DNA from 4 places in the Priestia megaterium genome. Region 3 is predicted to be linked to each of the others. Evidence: riboswitches for the same ligand, from Rfam matches in the RefSeq annotation. Region 3 holds a riboswitch; each other region holds the start of a gene.

Region 1 (4,770 bases), 1.6 Mb from region 3:
CTAGAATTAAATACAATGATTGTGACAAAAGGCAACGAAAAGCGTGTAACAGATAACATTTTTCAAGTTGAGAAAAAAGGATATCGTTTGTATCCGTTGGATATTCCATTAAACATTCACAAAACGAAAAATGGAGAATGTATTGGAACTGCTGTTGTGCGTAAGGTAGAAATGGAGCAGGAAAAAACCATTGTCACATATGAACTGACAAAATTACATTCGACTAACTAAAAAACCGATCGTCTATAAGACGATCGGTTTTTTATTAGACTCTAGGTCCGCCTAATGTTGAAATGTCCGATGCTACATCATTAAAACGCTTGAAGTTCGCTTTGAATTTAGCGGCAAGTTCAGTTGCTTTTTGGTTATAAGCTGTTGCATCGTTCCATGCTTTAGAAGGCTGAAGCACTTCATCAGGAACTCCCGGAACATGAGTTGGAATCGATAAACCAAAAATAGCATCTGTTACTGTTTCGGTATTAGCTAGTTCTCCTTCAAGAGCTGCTTGAACCATAGCTCGAGTGTAACTTAACTTCATTCGTTCACCCACGCCGTATTCACCGCCGGTCCATCCAGTGTTTACAAGGTAGACATTTACGTTATGTTCATCGATTTTCTTTCCTAGCATTTCTGCATAAGTTGTTGGAGCAAGAGGTAAGAAAGGCTCACCAAAGCATGTAGAGAAAGTAGCCTGTGGCGATGTTACGCCGCGCTCTGTTCCAGCTAACTTACTAGTGTATCCGCTCAGAAAATGGTACATCGCTTGTTCTTTTGTAAGCTTGCTGATTGGAGGTAAGACGCCGAAGGCATCAGCAGTTAAAAAGACAATAGCTGTAGGGTGCCCAGCAACGCTTGGCAATACCGTATTATCAATAGAGTCAATTGAATAAGCGGCACGAGTATTCTCTGTTAAACTATTATCATTGTAATCTGCTACTTTCGTATTTTGATTCAACACTACATTTTCCAGTACTGCGCCGAAGCGAATTGCATTAAAAATTTGCGGTTCTTTTTCTTCGGAAAGCTGAATGCACTTCGCGTAGCAGCCTCCTTCAATATTAAATACACCAGAGCTTGACCAACCGTGCTCGTCATCTCCGATTAAACGACGGTTTGCATCAGCAGAAAGCGTTGTTTTACCCGTTCCAGATAAACCAAAGAATAATGCAACGTCACCTTCTTCTCCTACGTTAGCAGAACAGTGCATGGATAGAATATTGTTTTGAGGAAGCAAGAAGTTCATCACTGAGAAAATGGATTTTTTCATTTCACCAGCGTATTCAGTTCCTCCAATTAGCACAATGCGTCGCTCTAATGAAAGAATAATGAAGGTTTCCGAATTCGTCCCGTCTGTTTCAGGGTCAGCTTTGAACGTTGGAGCTGCTACAATTGTAAACGGCTTCACATCATCATTTGTTTTTTGTTCAGCTGAAGGGCGAATGAATAACTGCTGAGCGAATAGGTTGTGCCATGCAAATTCATTAACTACTTGAATTGGTAACTGATACTTTTTATCAGCTCCAGCATATCCATTAAAAACAAAAAGTTCATCCTGCTTCTTTAAGTGGGTTAAGACTTTTTTGTATAGCGCATCGAATCGCTGAGCAGAAATTGGCTGATTGACGGGTCCCCATTCAACCGTTTTTGAAGATACAGCATCGCTTACAATAAATTTATCCAAAGGAGAGCGGCCTGTATATTTTCCGGTTTCGACTGACACAGCACCTGTAGAAGTCAGCGTTCCTTCGCGTCGAGCTAGAATTTTTTCAACAAGTTGTGGAACAGATAATTGGTGTTTTGTTGTTTTTAATTGAAGCAAACCATTTAATTCGATAGACATATCAACAGTACTCATGTGCACTACCTTCCTTTTTTAGCTATTATTTATTCATTAATGTTTGAAATTTATAATTAGTATAACACATTTATTTAATTATTCTATACTATTTAACTAAAAATGTTTGTGTATTATAAAAAAATGTACGTTATACCTATTTTAGACACATGTATATGTGCTAGAAGCGAAAAAAGTGAAGCTATTTCAAGTGAAAGCCTTTTTTTGGTCTGTCTTGTTAACCAAACTTCGTGATCATTCTTAATAAGGTATACTATTTTTAAATTTGAGTATGTTACATTAAAACAGATTCAAACATAAAGAGATGATTTCCATTTGAATGTTGTTGACAGTGAAGCGCTTTTTCATGTATTATATGTCCTTGAACGGATACTCTCTTATCCCGAGCTGGTGGAGGGACAGGCCCTGTGAAACCCAGCAACCATCGTCATTTTTTTGTGTAGACGATAAGGTGCTAACCTGATGCAAGGGCACAACCTTGATCGATAAGAGTGAAAGGCTTATGTAGAATTTGATACCTTTCCTCGATACAAGGAAAGGTTTTTTTATATTTTTTAACGTGTAATGAAAATAAGGGAATGAGTACCGTATCACAATGTATCGTATTTATAAGGAGGAAAACTGATGTCAACACAACGTCGTCTGTTCACGTCAGAATCTGTTACAGAGGGACATCCCGATAAAATTTGTGACCAAATTTCTGACTCAATTCTTGATGCTATCCTAGCAAAGGATCCAAATGCTCGTGTTGCTTGTGAAACAAGCGTAACAACTGGTTTAGTTTTAGTAAGCGGTGAAATTACAACTTCTACTTACGTGGATATTCCTAAAACAGTTCGTGAAACAATTAAAGGAATTGGCTATACTCGTGCAAAATACGGATTTGATGCTGAAACTTGTGCAGTATTAACATCTATCGACGAGCAGTCAGCTGATATCGCTGCTGGTGTAGACCAAGCGTTAGAAGCACGTGAAGGTCAAATGTCCGATGAAGAAATCGAAGCAATCGGAGCTGGAGACCAAGGGTTAATGTTTGGTTATGCATGTAACGAAACAAAAGAATTAATGCCTCTTCCAATTTCATTAGCTCATAAACTTGCTCGCCGTCTAACAGAAGTACGTAAAGAAGAAATTCTTCCTTACCTTCGCCCGGATGGTAAAACACAAGTAACAGTTGAATATGATGAAAACAACAAACCTGTTCGCATCGATACAATTGTTATTTCAACTCAGCATCACCCAGAAGTAACGTTAGAGCAAATTCAACGTAACTTAAAAGAATATGTAATTAATCCAGTTGTTCCAAATGAGTTAATTGATGAAAATACAAAGTATTTCATTAACCCAACAGGACGTTTCGTAATCGGCGGCCCTCAAGGAGATGCTGGTTTAACTGGTCGTAAAATTATCGTTGATACTTACGGCGGATATGCTCGTCACGGCGGCGGTGCATTCTCTGGTAAGGACGCAACAAAAGTAGACCGTTCAGCAGCTTATGCAGCTCGTTATGTTGCGAAAAACATTGTAGCAGCTGATCTTGCTGATAAATGTGAAGTACAACTAGCATATGCAATTGGTGTTGCACAGCCAGTATCTATTTCAATTGATACATTCGGTACAGGAAAAGTTTCTGAAGAAGTACTAGTAGATGTAGTACGCAAAAACTTTGACCTACGTCCAGCAGGCATCATTAAAATGCTTGATTTACGTCGCCCAATTTATAAGCAAACAGCAGCTTACGGTCACTTTGGTCGTACAGATGTGGAGCTTCCTTGGGAGTTCACAGACAAAGCTGAAGCATTAAAAACTCAAGCTTTAGCTAAATAATAAAAAAATCTCCGTGAAAACGGAGATTTTTTTATGCCCATTGAATACCTTCAGCAGATTTTTCTACGACATCTTCATATTCTGAAAGCAAATGCTGAAAAATGGCGTCCCATGATTGAGTAAGAGCATAGTGTCTCGCTGCATGGCTAAAGTGAAGCCGCTGGTGCAAATCATCAAGTAAACCTGTAATAGCCGAACTGAATTCTTCTAAGGAGTGAGGTTTGCAAAGGTAGCCGTTTCGCCCGTGCTGAACCATCTGTTTAACTCCTCCTGCATTTGCTGCCACCACGGGAGTTCCAGAAGCAAGAGACTCCAGTACGACATTTCCGAACGTTTCTGTTTCTGAAGGGAAAACAAACAAATCAGATGAAGAATAGATATGAGCAAGTTGCTTACCTTCAAGAAAGCCTGTAAATGTCATATGCTCAGATGCTTGCTGTTGCATTTGTTCTTTTAAAGGACCATCTCCCACAATAAGCCAGTGAACTTGGTGGCGGATATGATCAGGTAAAGATCGGGCAATTTTTAGTAAAAAATCAGCGTTCTTTTCTTTAGCTAACCTTCCTACATACGTTAAGATGTAGGGTTTTTTTATATTATATTTAATACGAATATCAAAGCGGTCATAGTGGGGATGGAACAATTTGTGATTTACCCCTCGCGACCAAATAGCTACGTTGTGAAACCCTTGTTTTTCTAGCTGCTGTTTGGTCACTTCGGAGGGAGCGAATAATTTTTGTACAGGTTTATAAAACCATTTCATATATTTTTGCAGTGGTACACGCATTTTTTCAAGTTCATAGTGAGATAAATAATCATCAAAATTGGTATGATAAGAGCCGACAAGAGGAATACCTAATCTTTTCCCGTAATAGGAGCCGCAAAGCCCCATTGTAAAAGGAGTGGCCAAATGAATAAGAGAAGGGTTGAATTCCTGCAGCTGCTTTTTAATTTTTAGAACGTTTGGCAATGAAAAGCGGCTGTTTGGATAAAGGAAAAACGGCATGCTAGGCGAGCGGTGAACGTATGTTGAAAACGACCGATTATGAGCAAATTCAGGAGCAAATACCTGGATGGGAATTTGCTTT
Region 2 (4,770 bases), 1.6 Mb from region 3:
TGCCATATGCATCACCCGTATCTATAGTATGTAAAAACTATGAAATATATTAAAGAGAAAGGATATAGAAGTCAAGATAGGGCTGCTTATTAGGAAAGGGCTCTTAAATCATATTTTTGCTGGAGTGAATAGGGTAGAGGCTTCCATCAAGCGCAAACGAAATTTTGCCTGTTTCTTCAGATACAACTAAAATTAATGCATCCGATTTTTCTGACATTCCAATGGCTGCACGGTGACGTGTTCCCAATTTTTTGTTCGTTGAAATAATAGACGAGAGAGGTAAAACATTAGCAGCCGAAATAAGCTGATTATTTCTAATTAGGACAGCTCCGTCATGTAAGGGTGTCCCTGGATAGAACAGTGTCTCAACTAGCGTAGCGCTGACAGGAGCTTGAATAGGCATTCCTTTTTGAATAAGAGGATCAACATTTTGTTCCCGTTCAATGACAATTAAAGCGCCGTGACGTTTCTCAGAGAGGTTATGAATAGCTAGGGACAGAGCAGCGTATTCAAATGTATAAGGCGATAAGTAATGACGCAAGTAATAAGAGGCGGCCGTAGCTTGAACATCTTGAAATAACCTTCTCATCTCCTCAAAATCACATAGGATACAATGATCACTCGTGTCTAAATGTTTAATTAAATTAGAGGCTTCAGTTGAAATCTGCTGTAAATATGTTCGTACATTATTTTTAATTGTATCGTCTAATTGAAAGGGTTGTCTCTCCATCTTATATAGCTCCTATCTGTCAGTCAGTGTTATCTGTAATGTGTGCTAATGTGGGTGAATTATCCGTAAAGCTTATAAATCCGCTATTAATTTTATAGAGAGATTTTGCGTTTTATTTAGCAAGAGAACATCAAAAGTTGGAGAAAAAAGAAAGCGTTTTATAAACTGATATGTTCACATTTGGGTCAAATTTACATATGTTGTTTTAAATAAAAGTATAGATATTTCTGTGAATTTAAAGTATAGTTTTCTTATCGGATATATGATTTTTAATGTTGACAAATATTCTAAATATGCTAAAATTTTTAAAAAATGCTTATCAAGAGTGGTGGAGGGATCTGGCCCGTTGAACCCCGGCAACCTGCTTAGCAAGGTGCTAATTCCAGCAAAGTGTGTATCATTTTGAAAGATAAGGTGAAAATTTATTGCCTACCCAGTCTTTCAATACGGAAGACTTTTTATTTTGATATAGCGCAAGCGATAATTTGAGAAGGGAAACCAATGACTGTAAACCCCGACTTAAAACAAATTTTTGAACACGCCGAAGTAAAGTAAGAATTAAATAGTTTCGCTGACTAGACACACTAGAGGCGGTTTTATCCAATTCTAGTGGGTAAAACCGTCTTTTTTTATTGGATAACGCGGATAACTAAGAATTGGAGTGGAGAAAATGGCAGACTTATATACGTACGAAAACTGGAGCGATACATTTCCAGAGTTCGACAGTAAAGATGAAACAAAAGGAGCCCTTTCAGCATTGCAGTGGGCGTATGATACCTACGGAGATTCAATTATTTATGCGTCAAGCTTTGGGATCGAAGGAATCGTGTTAATTGATTTAATTTCAAAAGTGAAAAAAGACGCTGAAATTGTCTTTTTAGATACAGGCGTTCATTTTAAAGAAACATATGAAGTGATTGATGCAATTAAAGAACGCTTCCCTGATTTACGTATTCATATGAAAAAGCCGGATTTAACTCTTGCAGAACAAGCTGAAAAACATGGAGATGAGCTTTGGAAGAGTCAGCCTAACTTATGCTGTCAAATTCGAAAAATCATTCCGCTAAGAGAATCCCTTGCTCCTTATGATGCGTGGATTTCTGGTTTGAGACGCGAGCAGTCTGAGTCTCGTGCCAACACGAATTATTTTAATAAAGATGAGAAATTCAAGAAGGTGAAAGTTTGTCCGTTAATTCATTGGTCATGGAAAGAAATTTGGCGCTATGTGTATAAGCATGATTTGCCGTACAACAAACTTCATGATCAAGGCTACCCAAGTATCGGCTGTGAGCCCTGTACCGCACCTGCCTATAATGTAGACGATTTACGTTCAGGAAGATGGGCAGGTACACAAAAAGTTGAGTGCGGATTACACGAATCTTAAATACGAAAGAGCTGAATAAATGATGCTTTTATATGTTGCCTTTATCATTGCGCTTTTTTTTGCAATGAATATTGGGGCAAGCGGTGCAGCAGCTGCTATGGGCGTTTCATACGGCTCCGGTGCAATTAAAAAGCGAAGAGTGGCCCTGTTCATCTGTGCTGTAGGAATTGTGCTCGGAGCTGTTACCGGAGGCGGTGAGGTGGTAAAAACCATCAGTTCAGGTATCATACCTGAAAAACTGCTGTCAGTAGAATTAGTTATTATCATTCTGGCTGCTGCAACGCTGTCACTCTTTTTCGCGAATTTGATTGGTATCCCTCTATCAACAAGTGAAGTAACAGTTGGCTCAGTTGTTGGAGTAGGAGTAGCTTATCAATCTCTGTATGTAGAAAAACTTTTAATTGTCATGTCTTTTTGGATTATTGTTCCGCTAGTTTCATTTGTCATTGCTTTTTTGATTGGGAAAGTGATAAAACGCAGAGCGCATAAAAAAGAAGCAGAGGGAAAGTGGAAAAGAGTTTTAACGATTTTAGTTATAGCGACGGGATTCTTTGAAGCCTTCTCAGCTGGAATGAATAATGTGGCAAATGCTGTCGGTCCTCTAGTAGGAGCTGGGTTAATGGATGCTACAACGGGTGTCATAGCAGGAGGATTGGCGGTGGCACTCGGAGCTCTTTTACTAGGAGGCCGAGTTATTGAAACAAACGGAAAAAAAATTACTCGCTATTCTGTAGGGGAAGGCTGCATTATTTCAGGTACTGGTGCTTCTCTTGTTACAGCAGCTTCACTGTTTGGTTTGCCAGTACCGCTTACACAGGTCACTACGTCTTCTATTATTGGGATAGGCGCAGCGAAAACGGGATTTACGAAAGAACAGCGCGAAGTGGTCATTCAAATGTTAAAGGTTTGGGTGGTATCCCCTGTATTTTCACTCGTAATCTCATATGTTCTTGTGAAATTAGTACTTGAAAGCGACTTATATTCATTTGTGGTGCTAGCTAGTGGCTGCATTGCCACAGCAGGTGTTCTAAGCTTAGCTAGAACGACTAGAAGAAAAAGAGCAAGCTTGCAGTCGGAAAAAGAAAAAATGACTGCGTGATTCAATTGCTTTTTATTATATTGTGTTAATTACTTAAGGAGGATTTTACAAAATGACAACAATTCAAGCACACGGTGGAGAATTAATTAATTTATATCAACCAACATATGACTACACTTCACTAACAAAAGAAATTGAAGTAGACAACATGGCTCTAAGTGATTTAGAACTAATTGGGATTGGTGCTTACAGCCCAATTACGGGGTTTTTAGGAGAAAAAGATTATCAATCAGTTGTTGAAAATATGCGTCTAGCAGATGGAACTGTATGGAGTATTCCTATTACTCTTCCCGTAACAGAAGAGCAGGCTAAAGAATTAAACATTGGCGACAAAGTAAAACTAGTTCAAAGCGGTGTGACATATGGTGTTTTAGAAGTTTCTGAAGTATATACGCCAAATAAAGAAAAAGAAGCGGAAAATGTGTACCGCACAGCAGAACTTGCCCACCCTGGTGTGAAGAAAATGATGGAACGCCCAAATGTATATGTAGCAGGTCCAATCGTACTTGTAGAACGTACACCTAAAACGCGTTTTGAAAAGTATTACCTAGATCCAACTGAAACAAGAGCAGCATTTGAAGAGCGCGGTTGGAAAACGGTTGTTGGATTCCAAACTCGTAACCCTGTTCACCGTGCGCATGAGTATATTCAAAAAACAGCATTAGAAATTGTAGACGGCCTGTTTTTAAATCCACTTGTAGGAGAAACAAAGTCAGATGATATCCCAGCAGATATCCGTATGGAAAGTTATGAAGTACTTTTAGAGAACTATTATCCTAGCGATCGTGTAGCTTTGGCAGTTTTCCCTGCTGCAATGCGCTATGCTGGACCTAGAGAAGCTATTTTCCATGCAATGGTTCGAAAAAACTTTGGATGCACGCATTTCATTGTAGGCCGTGACCACGCTGGTGTTGGTGACTACTACGGAACATATGATGCACAAAAAATCTTCAGTAACTTTACGGCAGATGAATTAGGAATTACACCTTTATTTTTTGAACACAGCTTCTACTGCAAGAAGTGTGAAGCGATGGCATCAACGAAAACATGCCCTCACAGCAAGGAAGATCATATGATTCTATCTGGTACCAAGGTACGTGAAATGCTTCGTAACGGAGAAGTGCCACCAAGCACATTCAGCCGTAAAGAAGTAATTGAAGTGTTAATTAAGGGATTAGCAAAACAAAAAGTATCTTCAAAATAAGGAGCGGTTGAAGTGAGTAAATCAACAAACATTACGTGGCATGATGCTGGAATTACAAAACAGGAAAGACGCGAGCAAAATAATCATCACAGTTTTGTATTATGGTTTACGGGCCTTTCGGGTTCAGGTAAATCTACCGTAGCAAACGCAGTGGCAAAAGCGCTTTTTGATAAAAATATTCGCAATTATGTATTAGATGGTGACAATGTTCGTTTTGGCTTAAACAAGAATTTAGGGTTTTCTGCTGAAGATCGTACAGAAAATATTCGCCGTATCGGTGAGGTTTCTAAGCTGTTCGTAGACAGCGGTCAAGTGGTACTAACAGCATTTATCTCTCCATTCCAAGAAGATCG
Region 3 (4,770 bases):
GTTAAAAGAAATTGAAGTACAGGCAAAGCGGGCTTATCGAAACATGGAAGTGAATACGGAAGAAGTCACGCTTGGTATTGCCACTGTCGAAGATGTAACGCAACAGTTTTCCATAATTATGGAAGATGTCTTTGCCGCTCAAGAACAAATGAACAAAATGACAAAAGCAACAGGAGAGATTGATGGGTATTCGTTTAAGGTAATGGAGTCTGTCATGGCCCTTTCGGAGGTTGCTAAACAAGCAGCTGCTTACGCTGAAGAAGTAGCTGCGGCTTCACAAGAGGAGTTAGCATCTATAGAAGAACTTGTGATGTTGGCAGCTAATTTAAAATCTACGGTAAGTGAGTCCTGAAGTCTATCTTGATATGTACGTAATACGCGCAGTTTTCTGCGTGTATTTGTTTTATTTATATCTTTTATAGAAAACGATAAATAGAATTGACACGTTATCAAAGCAGTTGTATAGTGAGTACGCAAGGCGGCAGTCTGCCTTTTTTTAATTCTTAGTAAACTTATAAGTTAAATAAAATATTTGAGTACTATATAAGGAGACAAAGAGATGAAAAATGAATTCCGTTTGGCAACAAATGACGACGCGGATAACTTATTGAACTTAACTCTACAAGCATATAAGCCTATTCGAGAGCTAGGCATTCCTTTCTTAGCAGCTACTGCTGATCTTGCCCTCGTTAAGAAAAATATTTCTCAAAACCTTTGCTATGTATATGAAGAAGATAAAAGAATCGCTGCCACTGTATCTATACGAATGCCTTGGGGAGAACATCCAGGTCCGTTTGCTGTTCCGCATTTTTGGTGGTTTGCAGTGGACCCGTCGCTTGCCAGGAAAGGCGTTGGATCTAAGCTGCTGCATCTAGTAGAGGAAGAGGTAATAAAGAATACGTTTAAATCGCCAGGTGTGTCTTTAGGAACAGCAAAAGAACATCCTTGGTTAGTTGAGATGTATGAACGAAAAGGATATGTTCAAGCTAAAGAAAAGCACCTTGCACAAGGCTATACGACCGTATTTCTTTATAAAAAATTCAATGAGGTACACTCTTTGTCGTAAAAGATAGAGAAGTGGTCTAAATTAAGAAATGTGAAAGAGTGATAAATATGACAGATCAATTACTACTAAATACGCTAATAGACATACGCCGTGAGCTGCACCGGTTTCCAGAGCTTTCAATGAAAGAATATGAAACAACTAAACGTATTAAAAAGTGGTTAAAGCACTACGATATTTCTATAGCGGATGCATTCCATTTAGACGTGGGAGCAGTAGCGGAAATTGTGGGAGGAAAGCCGGGACCTACTATCGCTATTCGAGCTGATATTGATGCGCTGCCAATTGAAGAAAAAACCAATCTGCCATTTGCTTCTGAAGTGAACGGTGTTATGCACGCATGCGGACATGATTTTCATACGGCTTCTATAATCGGAGCAGCCATTCTTCTCAAAGAGCGTCAGCAGGAGCTTTGCGGTACGGTTCGATTTATCTTTCAACCGGCCGAAGAAACGGCTTCTGGGGCAAAAATGCTCGTTGAAAAAGGTGTGCTCGAAGGAGTAGAAGCGATATTTGGAATGCATAACAAACCGAATCTTCCTGTAGGAACCATTGGTGTCAAATCGGGACCTTTAATGGCAAGCGTTGATCGTTTTGAAATTGACGTCAAAGGAGTAGGCGGTCACGCAGGTATTCCAGAAAAAACAGTAGATCCGATTGCTGCTGCTGGTCAAATTGTTACTAGTTTACAAACCATTGTCAGCCGTAATCTCAGCCCATTTCAAAATGTTGTTGTCAGCATAACTCAAATCCACGGAGGGAGCTCGTGGAACGTCATTCCTGACAAAGTAACGCTTGAAGGAACGGTGCGTACCTTTCAAGAAGAAGCGAGAGAAAAAATACCGGCTCTTATGAAACGAACTGCTGAAGGGATTGGAGCAGCTTTCGGGGCTTCAGTAGACGTTAAATGGTATCCGTATCTTCCTGTAGTAAACAATGATGATACGCTGGAAAAATTGGTTATTAACGCTGCAGAGAATCTTAGTTATCAAGTCGTAGAAGCTGAACAATCGCCTGGAGGAGAAGATTTTGCCGTATATCAGCAGCGTGTACCAGGATTTTTTGTATGGATGGGTACGGCTGGAGAATATGAATGGCACCATCCTTCTTTTTCATTAAATGAAGAGGCATTACTTGTAGCAGCTTCTTATTTTGCTAATCTAAGCTTTGACTTTTTGAATTCATTCCATTACCAAAAAAATTAAAATATTTTTATTTTTCTATTTACGCGGATGGAATTGTTTGATAAAATAAATTTTAAATTAAAAAAGTTATCACGAGTGGACGAGAGATCTGGCTCTTTGACTCCACAGCAACCTACGAATGTAAGGTGCTCCTACCAGCAAAGCATGTGCTTTGGGTGATAAAACGGGTGAAAAACTCATTTTGCATCAAAGCAAAATGAGTTTTTTTTATTTTTCTAAAAGGAGAGGGTTTTATGAGTCATACAGCAGTTGCAGCACATACAGGAGAGAAAGCATTAAAGGAAGCCGTAAAATTATTAGGAAAGCATTATCAAGTAGCTTATCGTGAATTAGAAACATTTTATGAAATTGTGGTCGAAAACCATGTTCGTACATATGCTGTAGGCATAGATATTAAAGATGTACAAAAAGCAAATGAACTAGAAATTTATTCATCATGCTGTTCCAAGCTTGAGCGAGTAGGCTGTCTTTTATAGAAGTCTGCTCGCGCCTCTATTTTTAAAGTGTTTTTAAATAGAAAGCATGTTTTTTGACAATTGAAGAATCTGGTGGGTATAATCATTACTCACTAGGTTTTAAAATTAATCATAAATTGTCGAAATTTTTACACAAATTAAAGGTTACATTCGAAATGAATTGTGGTATGTTATAAAACAAGAATATTTTATGAAAGGAGCATTGAAATGGAAATGTCTCTTGAACATGGAAACGATGCAGGAAGCGAACAGCTTATTGATCGTATCCTAGACTTTTTAGAAGATGACGAAAAGTAAAAAAAGAGTGTGCGGTGCTAGCCCTAGCCGCGCACTCTTTTTTTATCATGTGCGTCAAGGAAGCGCATACTATGATACATAGGGATAGAATGAAAGGGTCTCTGTCAAAGGGATTGACGAATCGTTTTGTTTGATGGAAAATTTAGAAAAAGGAAAGAGATGAAGGGTATGTCGAACAAAACATCTTTGTATCAAACAAAAGAACAGTTAAAGAAGCTTGTAAGCGAATTGGTTTCTATACCTAGCGTGACAGGAACGATGGCAGAAGTGGAAATGGCTGAATCGATAGCGGCGTATTTATTGAAGCTGCCTTACTTTCAAAAAAACGAGCAAGTTGAGCTTCATTCAACAGGAGACGGGCGATCGATTGTCACAGCTTTTGTTGAAGGGAAAAATACGAATAAAACAGTTGTATTAGTCAGTCATTACGACGTAGTGGATGTACAAGATTATGGACAGTGGAAAAAGGATGCTTTTCACGCTGATACGTTAACGAGTACTTTTTATAATGATATGGAACAAGTTCCGGCGCACGTACAAAAAGATATGATAAAAGGAGACTGGCTTTTTGGCCGAGGAACGATGGACATGAAAGCAGGTATTGCTCTGCATATCAGTATGATTGAACGAGCATGCAACGGAGAGTTTGACGGAAACATCCTGCTTCTGTCGGTACCGGATGAAGAAGTAAATTCGCTCGGAATGAGAAAAGCAGTGCCTGTTCTTTTAGAACTTGCGTGCAAACATCAGCTGGATTTTTCTCTCATGCTAAATGCAGAACCAGTGTTCAGCCGCTATCCTGGTGATCAAACGAACTATGTGTACTCAGGATCGATTGGCAAGATCATGCCAAGCTTTTTGTGTTATGGAAAAGAAACTCATGTAGGGGAACCGCTAGCTGGTTTGAATGCTAATTTACTAGCTTCTTATTTAACAACAGAAATAGAACTAAACGTTGATTTTTGCGAAAAAGTAAGAGATGAAACGAGTCCACCTCCTACTGTGCTGATACAAAAAGATTTAAAAGAAGAGTATTCCGTTCAAGTTCCGCACTCTGCCGTTGTATTATTTAATTTATTTATGTTAAACCGCTCTCTTAAAGAAGTAACAGATCTGCTGTTGAAATCGGCTGACAAAGCGGCTTTGAATGTAAAAAAACATTATAATAAAGCTGCTCGGCAGTACGCTGTGGGAATGGAGGGTTCATCCCTTGACGTGAACGTATGGACGTATGAAGAACTTTATACTCATGCAGTCAAACAGCATGGTGAAAAATATGTGCAAGAAATGGAAGCGGCACTTTTGGCACAAGAAGATGATGACAGAAATAAAACCATTAAATTAGTAAACTCTTTAGCTGGTTTATGTAAAGAAGCAGCTCCGATGATAGTCTTATTTTTTACGCCGCCTTTTTACCCGGCCGTTTGTTCACATGATGATCTCTTTGTACAAAAGATTTTGTCAAACGTACAGGCAACTGCCAAAGAGCAATTCCAAGTGGAGCTAGTTGAACAAAGTTATTTTGGCGGAATTTCGGATTTAAGCTATGCCAGCCTGCAGCACCCGCTTCATACATTTAACACGTTAGTAGCCAATATGCCTCTATGGAATAAAGGATATCATATCCCGCTAGAAGAGCTAGAGGAGCTGAAGATGCCGGTGCTGAACATTGGACCGCTGGGAAGAGATGCGCATCAATGGACCGAAAGATTAGACGTTCAGTATTCCT
Region 4 (4,770 bases), 2.5 Mb from region 3:
TAACGATAAACAGTCCGCTTGGAAAGTGTATGTATATGAAGCAAAGTAAGGGGGCAATAACATGAACAGACCTATTTTAACGATCGTGGTTCCATGCTACAACGAAGAAGAAGTATTCACAGAGACGTCTTTTCAATTAACTACTGTAGTAAAAGAACTGATTAATGAACGACTTGTATCAAGTGAAAGCACTATTTTATTTGTAGACGATGGAAGTAAAGACAGCACGTGGTCGCTTATTGAAAAAGAAAGCTGCAGCAATTTGTTTGTAAAAGGGTTAAAGTTAGCGCGAAATGTAGGACATCAAAATGCTTTGCTTGCAGGATTAGAAGTAGCTCATAAGCAATCTGACTGCGTCATTTCCATTGACGCGGATTTGCAAGATGATATCAGCGTCATTCGTACTTTTGTAGAGAAATATTGGCTCGGGTATGAAGTTGTATATGGCGTTCGAGACAGCAGAGAAACCGATACATTTTTCAAACGAACCACGGCAGTAGGGTTTTATCGTTTTATGAACAAGCTAGGAATTCAGCTCATTCAAAATCACGCTGATTTTCGCCTTATGAGCAAACGTGCTCTTGGTGAACTCATGAAATATAAAGAAGGAAACGTCTTTTTGCGGGGCCTTGTACCATTAGTAGGATTTCGCTCCACGGAAGTCACATATGACCGCAAAGAACGGACGGCGGGTGAGTCAAAATATCCGCTAAAGAAAATGCTCGCTTTTGCATTTGACGGGATTACGTCTTTTAGCGTAGCACCTATACGCTTACTGACGCTGCTTGGAGGAGCTTCGTTTCTCTTTAGTATTTTGTTTGGCATTTATGCGCTGATTCAAAAATATTTAGATCATACGCAAATTGGCTGGACGTCTCTTATTTTATCAATTTGGCTTGTAGGCGGCCTGCAGCTAATGGGAATAGGTCTTGTCGGAGAATACATTGGCAAGATTTTCAACGAAGTGAAACAGCGTCCTAAATATGCGATTGAAAGAGATTTATATACAAAACACTCGTTAGACAAACAAAAAGATTTGCTGATGCATTAATTAAGAAGCTTCTCCTGAATGGAGAGGCTTTTTTGTTAAAGTGTTTATCATAATTTTTAAGGTAATAGGAGATGCTACTACTAAAATTTCTAAGGAGATCAAAATCTATGAAAAGACTACTTTATACAGTCAGCACTTTTTGTTTTGTTTGGCTTGCTTTTGCAACCATTCATGTCAGCGCTCTTTCGATTGAGAAACTTCCAATGAAGAAATCATCTGAACAATGGTCGGTCGAACTGACAAAAGCGAGCATGACGGGAGATAATCAGCTAAAGTGGAAAAATAACGTCTATCATACATATGGATTAACCGTTGAAAACATTGGAAAAGACGTAGAGCGTGTGCAGGTCCAAGCTTTTAGGCACGAAGGAAAAAATAAGGCGAAATACAGCTTGTTTTCTCCTATTGAAAGGTCTAACTTAAGCAAAAGCGGTCAGCGTTTTCGCTATGCCAATTTTGCTGTTCCTGGAAAAGCGGCAGGCTTAGACATCATGATTAACTGGACGGATGAACAAGGCAACCATCAAGAACATTTTGAATTTAAATAAAAGTCTTCGCTTAGGCGAAGACTTTTTTTTGCAGGAATTTATCTCTGTATGTGGAAAACGAACACGAAAGGAGAGATTGTGATGATTGCAAAAGCTACTGAAGAAGAAATACAGGAAATTCGGACGAAATCTGCTGATGCGCTGTTTGAAGGAACAACGCATCAGTTTCAACCGTCAACTGAACGCGTAAATGAACTAATTGATAATGCCCTTGAAAAAGGGTGTTATTATTTAGTATCTAGACAAGAAAATAAACTTGCAGGCTGGGTTTTTGTCGGTCCATCTGCCGACTTCTTTTCAAAAGCAGAAATTGGCTTTATCTACGAGTTATATGTTTTACCAGAATACCGCGGGCAAGGTCTAGCCAAGCCGTTAATGCAAAAAGCAATTGATGAATTGTCTATCAAAGGATACCCTGAAATCAGACTCAGCGTTCATGCTGGGAATTTTGCACAGCATGTGTACCGTGAACTTGGATTTGTAGATAAACAAATATCAATGAGCCTACAGGTGGCAAAACGTCCGTAATGTTGGTGAATGTCAGCGAGTCCATAAAACATAAGATGTTATACATGCGATGAGGTTCGGTAATGAAAGTAAAAGCAAATAAGTAGCCCAAACGGTGCTTTTATCCAGTGATTCAACAGCTCCGGCACCTGTATTACCTGAGGAGGGGGGATCTTCAAGCGCGTTCATAACTAAAGCCGCCGCTGCTAAAATAATCCCTCCAATGCTTCCGGTTGTTTTGACAATTGCAACGTGGAAAGTAGATGAAAAAGCAATGCTAAGAAGCAGCAGCAAGCTTCCCAAAAAAGCAGATAACATATATCGTTTCATGTGCTCACCATCCTTTATAAAATCATACCATATTTTACTTCTTTTTTCTTTTTATTGAAAAGCTATTGACGTAACCTATAAAACATATTAGAATAGTCAGAAATAATTTAAAAGCGAAATATTCTTATCTAGAGAGGTGGAGGGACTGGCCCTTTGAAGCCTCAGCAACCACAATCATTGAATGGTGCTAATTCCAGCATAGCCTAGCTCTGACAGATAAGAAGAGGAATCTTTTTCTATGATGAAATCCTCTTCTTAGGAAGAAACATTTCGTATAGAAAAGGTGATGACATTGAAAAATACACAACAGGCGCTAAGCGTTGATGATTATTTAGATCTATACTTGTTAGCAAAAGAACTAAAAGACGAAACGTGGCAGCAGGAAATTTTAGCCGCGCTAAAAACGAAGCAAAATCGTTCATTTGAAGACAAACAATCCGCACTCGTTCAAGAAATATGGGAAGATTTTAAACAGTTAAATGAAGATATTTCTTTTACGTATCGCTTAATTCAAGAAGAGCCAACTAATGAACAGTTTCAAGTTAAATTAAGGAACTTGAGAGAACGGCGGATCACGCTGAGTCGTGAATTATATTTAGCTAAAAAACAGTATGTTGAACACACGCAGTAAAAGGATCCGCTTGATAAACAAGCGGTTTTTTTGCATGTAAATGTTAGAAGCGTTCTATTTCGGGTAGTAAATAGATAAGACAAAAAAAGGAGGGATAACAGTGGCCCAAGGTGTATTATGTGAAGTGAATGAGTGCATGTATTGGAAATCGGGAAATAAATGCAGTGCAGAGTCCATTTACGTTGTGAGTCCTGAAAGTAGTCACCATGTTTCTGAAACGGAAGAACCTGGCTGTAAAACTTTTGAACCCGCGAGATAAATGCTAGTTTTATAAAAAAGCATAAAATGAACGATGCGCTGACGGAGTTGAGTCGGCGTTTTTCTATTTTTAAAAAAATACTATTACTTAGGTGCGATAATAAATACATAGTAAAAAAGCAGTGTCTACGTCTAATTGTGCGTTTAAACAAAATGATACGATAATTTTTTTGTTTTTCGACAAAAGAAAAACGAGAGAAAGGTGATAGAATACAAATATACAGCCTAGCTGACTTTTAGCATAAATTTATATGAAAGCGCTAACAAAAAAGCTGTATTCATCTCGTTTTGACAGATTGGAAAAAGGGGAGACGTTTATGCAGGGGAAAACTCAGGGGAAAGAATTGAAACGCGGGTTAGAAGAAAGACATGTGACGCTGATGTCCTTAGGAGCAGCCATAGGGGTAGGGCTGTTTCTTGGATCTGCATCTGCTATTAAATTAGCAGGGCCGGGAATATTATTGGCGTATGGATTTAGCGGAATGATTATGTTTTTTATTATGAGAGCACTTGGAGAAATGGCGATTCAAAAACCTGTTGCAGGTTCATTCAGCAAGTACGCGCGCGACTATTTAGGGCCCCTTGCTGGTTATCTAACAGGTTGGAACTACTGGTTTTTATGGGTTGTAACATGTATGGCTGAAATTACAGCCGTTGGTATTTATATGGGATATTGGTATCCGGATGTACCAAACTGGATTTGGGCGTTATCGGCGCTTGTCATCATGACAACAGTTAACTTCTTAGCTGTTAAGGCATATGGTGAACTGGAATTTTGGTTTGCACTTATTAAAATTTTAGCGATTGTGTTAATGATTGCCGTTGGATTATTAATGATTGTGTTTGGAATCGGGAACGGCGGCGTTGCGACGGGTATTAAAAACTTATGGGACAACGGCGGGCTGTTCCCGAACGGATTCAAAGGTATTTTACTGTCGCTGCAAATGGTTATGTTTGCATATTTAGGAATTGAAATGATCGGCGTTACCGCGGGAGAAGTGAAAAATCCAGAAAAATCTCTAGCAAGAGCGATTGATTCGGTCTTTTGGCGTATTCTTATTTTCTACGTTGGTGCATTATTTGTCATTATGTCGATTTATCCTTGGCAAGAAATTGGTTCACAGGGAAGCCCGTTTGTATTAACATTTGAAAAAATCGGGATTCCAGCAGCGGCAGGCATTATTAACTTTGTGGTGCTAACAGCAGCTCTTTCTTCTTGTAACAGCGGTATTTTTAGTACAGGCCGTATGCTGTTTAACTTAGCAGAGCACGGAGAAGCTCCAAAAGGATACGGTCAGCTGACAAAAGGCGGCGTACCTGGAAAAGCTGTTTTAGCATCAGCGGGTGCGTTATTAGTCGGAGTAGCGTTAAACTACATTGTGCCTGCCAAAGTATTTACGTGGGTAACAAGCATTGCAACATTCGGTGCGATTTGGACTTGGGGA

What was found. Region 3 has a riboswitch for S-adenosylmethionine ahead of CEQ83_RS06095 (hypothetical protein). Riboswitches for the same ligand answer to the same signal wherever they lie in the genome.
Region 1: linked by a shared signal. The riboswitch ahead of metK (methionine adenosyltransferase) and the one ahead of CEQ83_RS06095 (hypothetical protein) in region 3 are both predicted to bind S-adenosylmethionine.
Region 2: linked by a shared signal. The riboswitch ahead of CEQ83_RS23965 (phosphoadenylyl-sulfate reductase) and the one ahead of CEQ83_RS06095 (hypothetical protein) in region 3 are both predicted to bind S-adenosylmethionine.
Region 4: linked by a shared signal. The riboswitch ahead of CEQ83_RS19150 (hypothetical protein) and the one ahead of CEQ83_RS06095 (hypothetical protein) in region 3 are both predicted to bind S-adenosylmethionine.

Annotation. Positions count from the first base shown of each region.
Region 1 is NZ_CP023317.1:4,617,334-4,622,103, reverse strand. Features, by position in the region: gene CEQ83_RS23620 (DUF2584 domain-containing protein) at 1-231, shown strand, start outside; gene pckA (phosphoenolpyruvate carboxykinase (ATP)) at 266-1,855, opposite strand; SAM riboswitch class I at 2,230-2,347, shown strand; gene metK (methionine adenosyltransferase) at 2,480-3,682, shown strand; gene CEQ83_RS23605 (glycosyltransferase family 4 protein) at 3,714-4,770, opposite strand, start outside.
Region 2 is NZ_CP023317.1:4,670,791-4,675,560, reverse strand. Features, by position in the region: gene CEQ83_RS23975 (VOC family protein) at 1-6, opposite strand, end outside; gene cdaS (sporulation-specific diadenylate cyclase CdaS) at 104-730, opposite strand; SAM riboswitch class I at 1,044-1,146, shown strand; gene CEQ83_RS23965 (phosphoadenylyl-sulfate reductase) at 1,401-2,114, shown strand; gene CEQ83_RS23960 (sulfate permease) at 2,134-3,213, shown strand; gene sat (sulfate adenylyltransferase) at 3,266-4,417, shown strand; gene cysC (adenylyl-sulfate kinase) at 4,430-4,770, shown strand, end outside.
Region 3 is NZ_CP023317.1:1,207,636-1,212,405, forward strand. Features, by position in the region: gene CEQ83_RS06080 (methyl-accepting chemotaxis protein) at 1-352, shown strand, start outside; gene CEQ83_RS06085 (GNAT family N-acetyltransferase) at 560-1,066, shown strand; gene CEQ83_RS06090 (amidohydrolase) at 1,114-2,268, shown strand; SAM riboswitch class I at 2,332-2,433, shown strand; gene CEQ83_RS06095 (hypothetical protein) at 2,502-2,744, shown strand; gene CEQ83_RS06100 (M20/M25/M40 family metallo-hydrolase) at 3,210-4,770, shown strand, end outside.
Region 4 is NZ_CP023317.1:3,732,946-3,737,715, reverse strand. Features, by position in the region: gene CEQ83_RS19175 (DUF6044 family protein) at 1-49, shown strand, start outside; gene CEQ83_RS19170 (glycosyltransferase family 2 protein) at 62-1,051, shown strand; gene CEQ83_RS19165 (hypothetical protein) at 1,159-1,599, shown strand; gene CEQ83_RS19160 (GNAT family N-acetyltransferase) at 1,681-2,127, shown strand; gene CEQ83_RS19155 (hypothetical protein) at 2,140-2,436, opposite strand; SAM riboswitch class I at 2,558-2,659, shown strand; gene CEQ83_RS19150 (hypothetical protein) at 2,729-3,067, shown strand; gene CEQ83_RS19145 (DUF1540 domain-containing protein) at 3,168-3,326, shown strand; gene alaP (alanine permease AlaP) at 3,643-4,770, shown strand, end outside.